DNA from 3 places in the Mesorhizobium sp. WSM4829 genome. Region 1 is predicted to be linked to each of the others. Evidence: predicted binding sites of a transcription regulator. Region 1 holds the regulator's gene; each other region holds the start of a gene.
What was found. The regulator LexA, encoded in region 1, represses DNA repair genes until DNA is damaged. The targets are predictions, from matches to a motif close to TGTTCNNNNTGTGTTCNG.
Positions count from the first base shown of each region.

Region 2: AC0L17_RS26815 (helicase-related protein) is a predicted target of LexA. The motif match lies at 1,442-1,459, and genes of this name have one in related genera.
Region 3: uvrA (excinuclease ABC subunit UvrA) is a predicted target of LexA. The motif match lies at 1,805-1,822, and genes of this name have one in related genera.

Region 1 is NZ_JBVVQJ010000016.1:125,780-129,057, reverse strand. Features, by position in the region: gene AC0L17_RS17455 (ComEC/Rec2 family competence protein) at 1-1,305, shown strand, start outside; gene lexA (transcriptional repressor LexA) at 1,299-2,051, opposite strand; gene AC0L17_RS17445 (molybdopterin molybdotransferase MoeA) at 2,156-3,278, opposite strand, start outside.
Region 2 is NZ_JBVVQJ010000035.1:52,572-55,849, reverse strand. Features, by position in the region: gene AC0L17_RS26825 (FAD-dependent monooxygenase) at 1-278, opposite strand, end outside; gene AC0L17_RS26820 (TetR/AcrR family transcriptional regulator) at 361-945, shown strand; gene AC0L17_RS26815 (helicase-related protein) at 1,625-3,278, shown strand, end outside.
Region 3 is NZ_JBVVQJ010000020.1:54,151-57,428, reverse strand. Features, by position in the region: gene uvrA (excinuclease ABC subunit UvrA) at 1-1,662, opposite strand, end outside; gene AC0L17_RS19650 (hypothetical protein) at 1,962-2,138, opposite strand; gene AC0L17_RS19645 (ATP-dependent Clp protease proteolytic subunit) at 2,953-3,278, opposite strand, start outside.

The DNA of each region.
Region 1 (3,278 bases):
TCCATCGCTGCCTATCTGATCTTTTCCGGTATCGTGGTCGCGGCTGAACGCAGCTTCATCATGCTGGCGGTAATGCTTGTCGCCGTGCTGTTCGACCGGGCGGCACTCACCATGCGCAACCTGGCGATTTCGGCCATCGTCGTCATCGTCGTGTCGCCGCATGAGGTGGTCGGCGCAAGCTTCCAGATGTCCTTCGCCGCGACTGCGGCTCTCGTGGGCGCCTATGCCGGTTGGTCCGACTACCGTGCCGACAAGGCCAAGGCGCCGCGACAGCGACGGTCACCGGTCGCTTTCGTCACGCGCAAACTTGTCGCTGGGGCAGGCACCATCGCAATGACCTCCGTCATTGCCGGCAGCGCCACCGCGCTCTTCGCCATCTGGCACTTCCAGCGCGTCTCGCCGCTCAGCCTGTTCGCCAATCTGGCCGTCATGCCGATCGTCACGATCGTCATGTTCCTGGCCGTCCTCAGCGCCCTGGCAATGTCTTTCGGCCTCGACGGCCCCTTCCTCTACATGATGGGCAAGGGCCTGACGGCGATGATCGCAATTTCGGGATGGATCTCGGAGCGTTCGCCGGTCGATGCAGTCGGACTGATTTCGTTGCAATCGGTTCTGCTGGTGACGGTCGCCCTGGTCATCGCCACGATGGCGACGACATGGCTGCGGCTTGCCGCACTTCCCTTTGCGCTCGCCGGCCTGCTGACGATTTCCGAGACGCGCATCCCCGACGTGCTGATTTCGGAGGATGCGCATCTGGTGGCGCTGCCGATCGGCGGCGGCGAACTTGCCGTCAACCGGATGCGTTCGAACGAATTCACCACCGACAACTGGAAACATGCGCTGGTTTCAACGACGATCGTCGAGCCGGAGACATTCGAAAAAGGAGATGTGCGGTTCGACATCGCCGACCCGGCCGACCTGCCGCCGGGAGCACCTTTCACCTGCACTGCCGGCCTGTGCCTGGCCCGGCATCCGTCCGGCGCGCTCATTGCGCTCGCCGACGACCGGAAAACCGCGCGGCCGGCCTGTGCCTTTGCGGATTTGATCGTCATCGACGACGCCACAGCCTATTACAAACCCTGCCGCAACCCGCTGGTTCTCGTCGTCACCAAACGGCAGCTCGCCCGCATGGGCAGTGCCGCCGTCTTCTTCGATCCGCTATCGGCGAGGATGCGCGCAGAAATCCGTTTTGCCGTCAGACAGCCATACAGGCCCTGGCATGAGCAGCGGCGATTTTCGCGCGAGGCGAGGGGCCTGCCGCCATACCGCAGGGCCGAGAAACCCCAGAAGCCTGCCGCTCAGTAACGCCGGATCAGTCCGACGAGCTTGCCCTGCACCTTGACCCGGTCCGGCCCGAAGATGCGCGTCTCGTACGCCGGATTGGCGGCTTCCAGTGCGATCGAGGCACCTTTGCGGCGGAATCGTTTCAGCGTAGCTTCCTCCTCGTCGACCAGCGCGACAATGATCTCGCCAGGCTGGGCGGTGTCGGCGTTGCGGATGATGACCGTGTCGCCGTCGAAGATGCCGGCCTCGATCATCGAATCACCCTTGACCTCCAGCGCGTAGTGCGTGCCGCCGGTGATCATGTCCGGTGGCACCGAGATCGAATGCGTCTGGTGCTGGATGGCGTCGATCGGCACACCGGCAGCGATGCGGCCCATCACCGGTATGGAGACGGTGGCAACGACGTCGTCGTCATTGCCGGCAGCACGCATGCGCGAAGGCGCCGGCTTGATCTGGCGTCCGAGGCCGCCCTGTCCAAGCCCGCCCTGGCCAAGGCTGCCTTGAATGACGCTCGGCGAGAATTTGCGCGCCGCATTGAGGCCCGGCGCGATCGAATCGGGCAGGCGCAGCACCTCCAGCGCGCGGGCGCGGTTGGGCAGGCGGCGAATGAAACCGCGTTCCTCCAGCGCCGTGATCAGCCGGTGGATCCCTGATTTGGAGGCGAGGTCGAGCGCTTCCTTCATCTCGTCGAACGAGGGCGGAATGCCGCTTTCCTTCAGCCGTTCGTGAATGAACATCAGCAGTTCATGTTGTTTGCGTGTCAGCATCGCGACCCCCAACAGAATCAGAAAAACAAACCCAGAACAAACACTATCTGTTCCAGTTGTGTTCCGCAACCATTTAAAGTTTAATGAATGTGTTGACGTTTTGTTCAGCGTAGCATCAGCACGCTGCAGGCGGCGCCCGCTGCGGCTGCGGGAGCGAATGGCTCGCGCACGACCAGTCCGTTGGCGTCGGCCAGCATTCTGAGCATCGAGGAATCCTGGATACTGAACGGCGTTGCCTCAAGCGTGCCAGCTTCTTCCTTCACCACCGCGCGTACATAGTCCTGCCTGAGATCGTTGGCCGGCATGGCGGCGCCGAGCCGCGCCTGACGCATGTCCTGGCGGAAGGCGCGGCCGCCGAGCCGCGCCAGCAGCGGCTTCAGAAAGAGCTGCGTGCAGACCAGGCTGGCCACCGGATTGCCGGGCAGGCCGATGCAGCGGATGGCGCCCAGCCGCCCGAACATCAGTGGCTTGCCGGGCCGCATGGCGATTTTCCAGAAATCGAGCGCCATGCCTTCGCCGGTCAGCACGTCATGGACGAGGTCATGGTCCCCGACCGAGGCGCCGCCCAGCGTGACGATGACGTCCGCGCCTGCGTCGACGGCTTTTGTCACCAGCGCGGCGATCGCCTCCTTGCGGTCGGGGGCGATGCCGAGATCGAGTGCGCTGGCGCCGACCGAGCGGGCCGCGGCGGCGACGCCATAGGCATTGGAGGAGATGATCTGGTCGGGGCCAAGGTCGCTGCCCGGCGGCAGCAATTCGTCGCCGGTGGCGATGATGGCGACCAGCGGCCGTTTCACCACGCGGACCTGCTGGTGGTTGGCCGACGCCGCCAGCGACAATGCCGCCGGATCAAGCAGGCGGCCTTTCTCCAGCAGCGCGTCGCCCTTCGAGAAATCGAGCCCGAGGCGGCGGATGTTGCGGCCTTCAACCGTGGGCGCGGTCACTTCGACCATGCCGCCGCCGAGGTCGCGGGCATTCTCCTGGATGACGATGGTGTCGGCGCCTGCGGGAAGCGGCGCGCCGGTGAAGATGCGCACGGCCTGCGCCGGGCCGACTGTTCCGGTAAAGCCGCGACCGGCCGGCGCCATGCCGATCACCGAAAGTCTCGCGGGCACGGACGCGACATCGTCGGCCCGCACGGCGTAGCCGTCCATGGCCGACGCGTTGAATGGCGGCTGGGTGCGGAGCGCCATGAGCGGCTCCGCCAGCACGCGGTCGGCGGCATCC
Region 2 (3,278 bases), on a different contig from region 1:
AGCTTGCTGAAATCGAGATTGAGCAGCGCCCGGTTGCGGTCGCGGATGGTGAAATTCTGCAGCTTCAGGGCAAGTTCGCTCAGCCGCTGCGTAACGCCGAGAGGCTCCAGCGTTTCCAGCGTCTGCGCGTGGATGACGCCAGCCCGCGAGGTCTGAAGGCCCTCCTCCAGCCTGTCGATCAGGACGTGATCGACACCGGCCTGGTGCAGCATGATGGACAGCGCCATGCCGGTCGGGCCGGCGCCAATGATCAGGACTTCGGTGGTTTCGGGCAGCATTTCTCTCTCCATTTGTCAACGATCGTTGACTTTCTAGGTCGAAGCCATTGCATTTGTCAACAACCGTTGGCATACGGATTTCATGACCGAGAATCAGCCGAAGAAACCCAGCAAGTCGGACCGCACGCGCGCCCAAATCCTCGAGGCCGCGCGGCTTCTGTTCGCCGAGCACGGCTATGAGGGCGCCTCCATCCGCGACGTCGCGGCGCATGCCTCGATCGATCCGGCCATGGTGATCCGCTATTTCCGCAGCAAGGACGAGCTGTTCGCCAGGGCGGCGGTCGTCGACCTGCAATTGCCGGCACTGCGGGTGATCGACCGAAACGCCATCGGCGAAACGCTGATCAGGCGTTTTCTTGAAGTCTGGGAGGGCCCGGCCAGCGGCCCTGGCATGGCAATTCTGCTGCGTTCGGCGACGTCGAACGAATTCGCCGCGGAAAAATTGCGCGACGTATTTGGCAACCAGGTCAGGCCGGTGATTGCGGCGGTCTCTGACCCCGCCGATGCGGGTCGACGGGCCGGGCTCGTTTCGAGCCAGTTGCTGGGTCTGGCGATGTGCCGATACCTGTTGCGGCTTCCGCCCGTCGTCGCCCTGTCGCACGACGAAATTATCCAGAACGTCGGCCCTACTTTGCAGCGCTATGCTGTGGGAGAGGATGCGCCTTGAATAAGCCGGGCTGGCAGTCTGGTCCTCGTGCAGCGACTGCGCCGACCGATGGACGTGACGCCGATTTGTGCCGAAGCGGCACGCAAAAATTAACGGCGCCCGTGCAGCCTGTGCAAAACCCTGTTAACGGCGTGTGGATAACAGGTGGAAAACCTGTTCACGACACAACATATTGGGGTGAACAAACCGGGAAACATGCGCCAGCGCCGATTCGTAGCCGTTTCGTTCCGGCTTTGAGCGCACCGTTAACGACAAAGGCTGAAAACATCCCCAAATCGTTAAGGCGCGTTAGGAAAGAATTAATAATTTCAGAATGTTGGATGACGCCCGCCGACCTGCGTCGATCGTTCAGCGGCAAAGGTTAACGGCGACGTCAGCCCTGCATGAAACGGGCCAGTTCGGCGATTCAGCATGTGGTGAGACTCGCCGGCGAAAAATCCAGATGTAGCCGTGAACAAAACCTGAATCTGCGCGAGTCAGCGATTCGTAGCCGATTCGTTCCAGACTCGTTCCAACTGTTAAATCGAAACGGCGAAACGGATTATCGAAGGCTTCGAGCTGCCATCGGAATATTCTGCTTTCGCTTCGCGCCCGAAATCCCTATGTGTCGGCTGTCACCCGCGCCACCACGGGGCGCGCTCCCGACAACGCGAGGCAGAGAGCCTTAATTTCCAGGTCGATGAACATCCAGCCGAAACACACTGAGCCACTGATCCTGTCAGGCCGCGACGTGACCGCTGTGCTCGGGCCAACCAACACCGGCAAGACCCATCTCGCCATCGAGCGCATGGTGGCGCATGAAAGCGGCATTATCGGCCTGCCGCTCAGGCTGCTCGCCCGCGAGGTCTATTCACGCGTCTGCGAGAAGGTCGGCGCTCACAAGGTGGCGCTCATCACCGGTGAGGAGAAGATCCAGCCCGACGGCGCCAGATATTCGGTCTGCACTGTGGAAGCCATGCCGCGCGAGACCGACACCGCCTTCGTTGCCGTCGACGAGGTCCAGCTGGCCGGCGATCTCGAGCGCGGCCACATCTTCACCGACCGCATTCTGCATCTGCGCGGTCGCCAGGAGACGCTGCTGCTCGGCGCAGCGACCATGCACGGCATCCTCCAGCGCCTGCTGAAGGGGGTGTCGGTGGTGACGCGGCCGCGGCTGTCGCATCTCGCCTATGCCGGCTCGAAGAAGCTCACCCGCCTGCCGCGACGTACGGCGATCGTCGCCTTCTCCGCCGACGAGGTCTATGCCATCGCCGAACTGATCCGCCGCCAGCAGGGCGGTGCAGCAGTCGTGCTCGGCGCGCTATCGCCGCGCACCCGCAACGCGCAGGTGGAGCTGTTCCAGTCGGGTGATGTCGATTATCTGATTGCCACCGATGCGATCGGCATGGGCCTCAACCTCGATCTCGATCATGTCGCCTTCGCCCAGAACCGCAAGTTCGACGGCTACCAGTATCGCAACCTGACAGCGGCCGAGCTCGGCCAGATCGCCGGCCGCGCCGGCCGGCACTTGCGCGACGGAACTTTTGGCGTCACCGGCCAGGTCGATCCACTGGACGAGGAACTGGTCAAGAAGATCGAAGCGCATGATTTCGACCCGGTGAAGGTGCTGCAATGGCGCACCGCGCGTTTCGATTTCGCCAATCTCGACGCGCTGAAGCGCTCGATCGAGACCAACGCGCCGGTTGAAGGCCTGACGCGCGCGCTGCCGGCGGTCGATGCGCAGGCGCTCGAGCATCTGTCCCGCGACGAGGACATCCGGGCGCTTGCCACCGACCCCAGGCGCGTGGCGCTGTTGTGGGAGGCCTGCGCCCTTCCCGATTACAGGAAGATCGCCCCGGCTCAGCATGCCGACCTGATCGCCTCGATCTACATGGACCTTGCCAGGCATGGCCATGTCGATGAGAATTACATGGCCGAGCAGGTGCGCCGCGCCGACACCACCGAGGGCGACATCGACACGCTGTCGCACCGGATCGCCCAGATCCGCACCTGGACTTTCGTTTCCAACCGGCCCGGCTGGCTGGCCGATCAGGCACACTGGCAGGAAAAGACGCGCGAAATCGAAGACAGATTGTCGGATGCGCTGCATGAGCGGTTGACGAAACGCTTCGTAGACCGCAGGACTTCCGTCCTCATGCGGCGCCTTAGAGAAAATACCATGCCTGAAGCCGAAATCAGTCCAACCGGAACCGTCCTCGTCGAAGGCCATCATGTCGGCGAGTTGCAGGGGTTCCGCTTCACCGCGGACCAAAGCGCCGGCGGCGAGGACGCCAAGGCGGTGCGCACAGCAGCCCAGAAGGCGCTTGCAGCCGAATTCGAGGCGCGGGCCGAAC
Region 3 (3,278 bases), on a different contig from region 1:
CTTCAGCGTGTCGAGCAGGCGCGCATTGTCGCGCTGGTGCAGGCCGATCGACGGCTCGTCCAGCACATAGAGCACGCCGGTGAGGCCGGAGCCGATCTGCGAGGCCAGCCGTATGCGCTGGCTCTCGCCGCCCGACAGCGTGCCGGAATTGCGCGACAGCGTCAGGTAGTCGAGCCCGACATCGTTGAGGAAGCGCAGCCGCTCGCGGATTTCCTTGAGCACGCGCACCGCGATCTCGTTCTGCTTGTCGCTGAGTGCGGCGGGCAGCTCGGTGAACCATTGGTCGGCCTTGCGGATCGACAGCTCGGTGACCTCGCCGATGTGCTTGCCGGCAATCTTCACCGCCAGCGCTTCCGGCTTCAGCCGGTAGCCGCGGCAGGCCGGGCAAGGCGTGGCCGACATGAAGCGCTCGATCTCCTCGCGCATCCAGGCGGATTCGGTTTCCTTCCAGCGCCGCTCGAGATTGGGGATGACGCCTTCGAATGTCTTTGTCGTCTGGTAGGAGCGCAGGCCGTCATCATACTGGAAAGTGACTTCGCGCTCGCCGGTGCCGTGCAGGATGGCTTGCTTTGCCTCTGCGGTCAGGTCCCGGAACTTGTCGCCGAGCTTGAAGCCATAAGCCTTGCCCAGCGCCTCGAGCGTCTGCACGTAATAGGGCGAGGTCGATTTCGCCCATGGGCTGACGGCGCCGGCGCGCAGCGACAGATTGTCGTCGGGCACGATCAGGCTGGCGTCGATGGCGCGCTGGCTGCCGAGGCCGTCGCAGGTCGGGCAGGCGCCGAACGGGTTGTTGAAGGAAAACAGCCGCGGCTCGATTTCGGGAATGGTGAAGCCGGACACCGGGCAGGCGAATTTTTCGGAGAACAGGATGCGCTCATGCGTCTCGTTCTTCGACTTGTTGACCGAATCCTCGCCGGTCTGGCTGGCGTCGAGCGGCCGGTCGGCGAATTCGGCCACCGCCAGCCCGTCGGCGAGCTTCAGCGCGGTCTCGATGGAATCGGCAAGCCGCGTCGCCAGATCGCCGCGCACGACGATGCGGTCGACGACGACGTCGAGGTCATGCTTGTACTTCTTGTCCAGCGCCGGCACGTCGGCGATTTCGTAAAAGACACCGTCGACCTTGACGCGCTGAAAACCCTTCTTCTGCAGCTCCAGCAGTTCCTTGCGGTATTCGCCTTTGCGGCCTCGCACCATCGGCGCCAGGATGAACAGGCGCGTGCCCTCCTCGACCGCCAGCACGCGGTCGACCATCTGCGAAACCGTCTGGCTCTCGATCGGCAGGCCGGTGGCCGGCGAATAGGGGATGCCGACGCGCGCGAACAGCAGCCGCATGTAGTCGTAGATCTCGGTGACGGTGCCGACCGTCGAGCGCGGGTTCTTCGACGTGGTCTTCTGCTCGATGGAGATGGCCGGCGACAAGCCGTCGATCTGGTCGACATCAGGCTTCTGCATCATTTCGAGGAACTGTCGCGCATAGGCCGACAGGCTCTCGACGTAGCGGCGCTGGCCCTCGGCATAGATGGTGTCGAAGGCGAGCGACGACTTGCCGGACCCCGACAGCCCGGTCATGACGATCAGGCTGTCACGCGGCAGGTCGAGATCGACATTCTTCAGATTGTGTTCGCGCGCCCCGCGAATGGAAAGATATTTATGGTCGGCCATCGCCGGTCGCCGCCTCAGATCTGGAATCTCGTGGGATGGCGGGTTGTCCCGGCCATCTCCCATGTAGGTAATTTCGCTCACCATTTCGAGAGAACTCTCGACCAAAGCCTTTAACCGTCTTTCGCGCGGGCGAGCAAGCGGAAAGAACAAAGGCCGAACACGCTCCTGACAAATGCGCTCATCAAACCAGCTTCGCGCACCACCGCATTAAAGTTCCACGCGTTAGCAAACGTGCGAACCCCAAACGGGTGGACAGCTTGCGACCAATGCGGAACCCGGCGCACCTTTCGAGAACGAAGTCACACTGCAACAAAAGAAATCGTACCCAATAATACAATCGCTGCTGCCGCAGCGAACCAATACGACGAGCGCACAATGTTGCGATTGTTTTTCTTCCCGTCGCCTCTCACAAGCAAGACCAAGCCGACCGAGCAAAAGATAAATCCCACAAGGGCCGACAGAATAAAAAGATACATGCCGGTCTCCAACTCCAAGTCGCATTCTAGCGAATGGAGACTCCTGTCGATAGTCACCTCGGCGCAAGGCGCAGCGCTCTGATCCATGGCCGACGCCGCGCTGCTCAAAACGGATGCAAATTTCGGATTCGCCACACAAGCGATCACGTTTTTGGTAAATCGGCTATCCACCTGTTGACGTCTTAACCTCAAGGAGTCAGACTCCAGGCGTCACCGAAGCCGACTATCTTTCGATGGCCTCGCCGCCCTAAGGCGGCCTGCACGAGTTGCAGGCTTTTGCGATATGCGCTTCGGACGACACCAGTCGCAATGGACAGAAAAGGAGAGCAGAGGAATGACTCCACCGGACAGTCCCTTGAGGCTCCACGTGTCGCTGGAGCCGCGGCAGGCATAAGTGCCAGGGCCAGGCGTTTGCGCCGCCCGACAAACCGTGACCTGCCGATCCCATTAAAATCAGAGACTACTAGTCGGATCGTCGGCTGAACGCCGCGAAGCATCCGAGATCAAAGAGCCGGCAGTTCGCTCCCGGCCATTGGATTTCAGATCCAAGAAAGCCCCGACCGTTTTGCGGAAGCAGCGGCGGGGCTATTTGTTTCTATGGTGCAAGCACGCGGTCTTGCCTTCTCCCCTTGTGGGAGAAGGTGGATTGGCGCGTAGCGCCAAGACGGTTGAGGGGTGTTGGCCGGAGTGCTGTTGGTGCCAAGCTGGAGCACCCCTCATCCGACCGAGCTTCGCTCGGCCACCTTCTCCCACAAGGGGAGAAGGGGGAGCCAAGCTCGAATGTCGGGCGACTATCGCTCATGGCGTTCGGCTTTCAAGCCGCCTGTTTGCGCGTATCAAAAACATGATCGACAAGGCCCCATGTCCTTGCCTCCGCGGCGGTCATGAAATGGTCGCGGTCGAGCGTGCGTTCGACCTCTTCGAACGTGCGACCACAGTGGTGCGCGTAAAGCTCGGTCATGCGCCGCTTGGTCCTGAGGATGCCTTCGGCGTGGCGCTGGATGTCGGAGGCCTGGCCCTGGAAACCGCCTGACGGCTGGTGCAGCAGGATGCTGGTGTTGGGCAGCGCGATGCGTCGCCCCGGGGTGCCGGCCATCAGCAGGAAGGAGGCCATCGACGCAGCAAAGCCCATGCAGACGG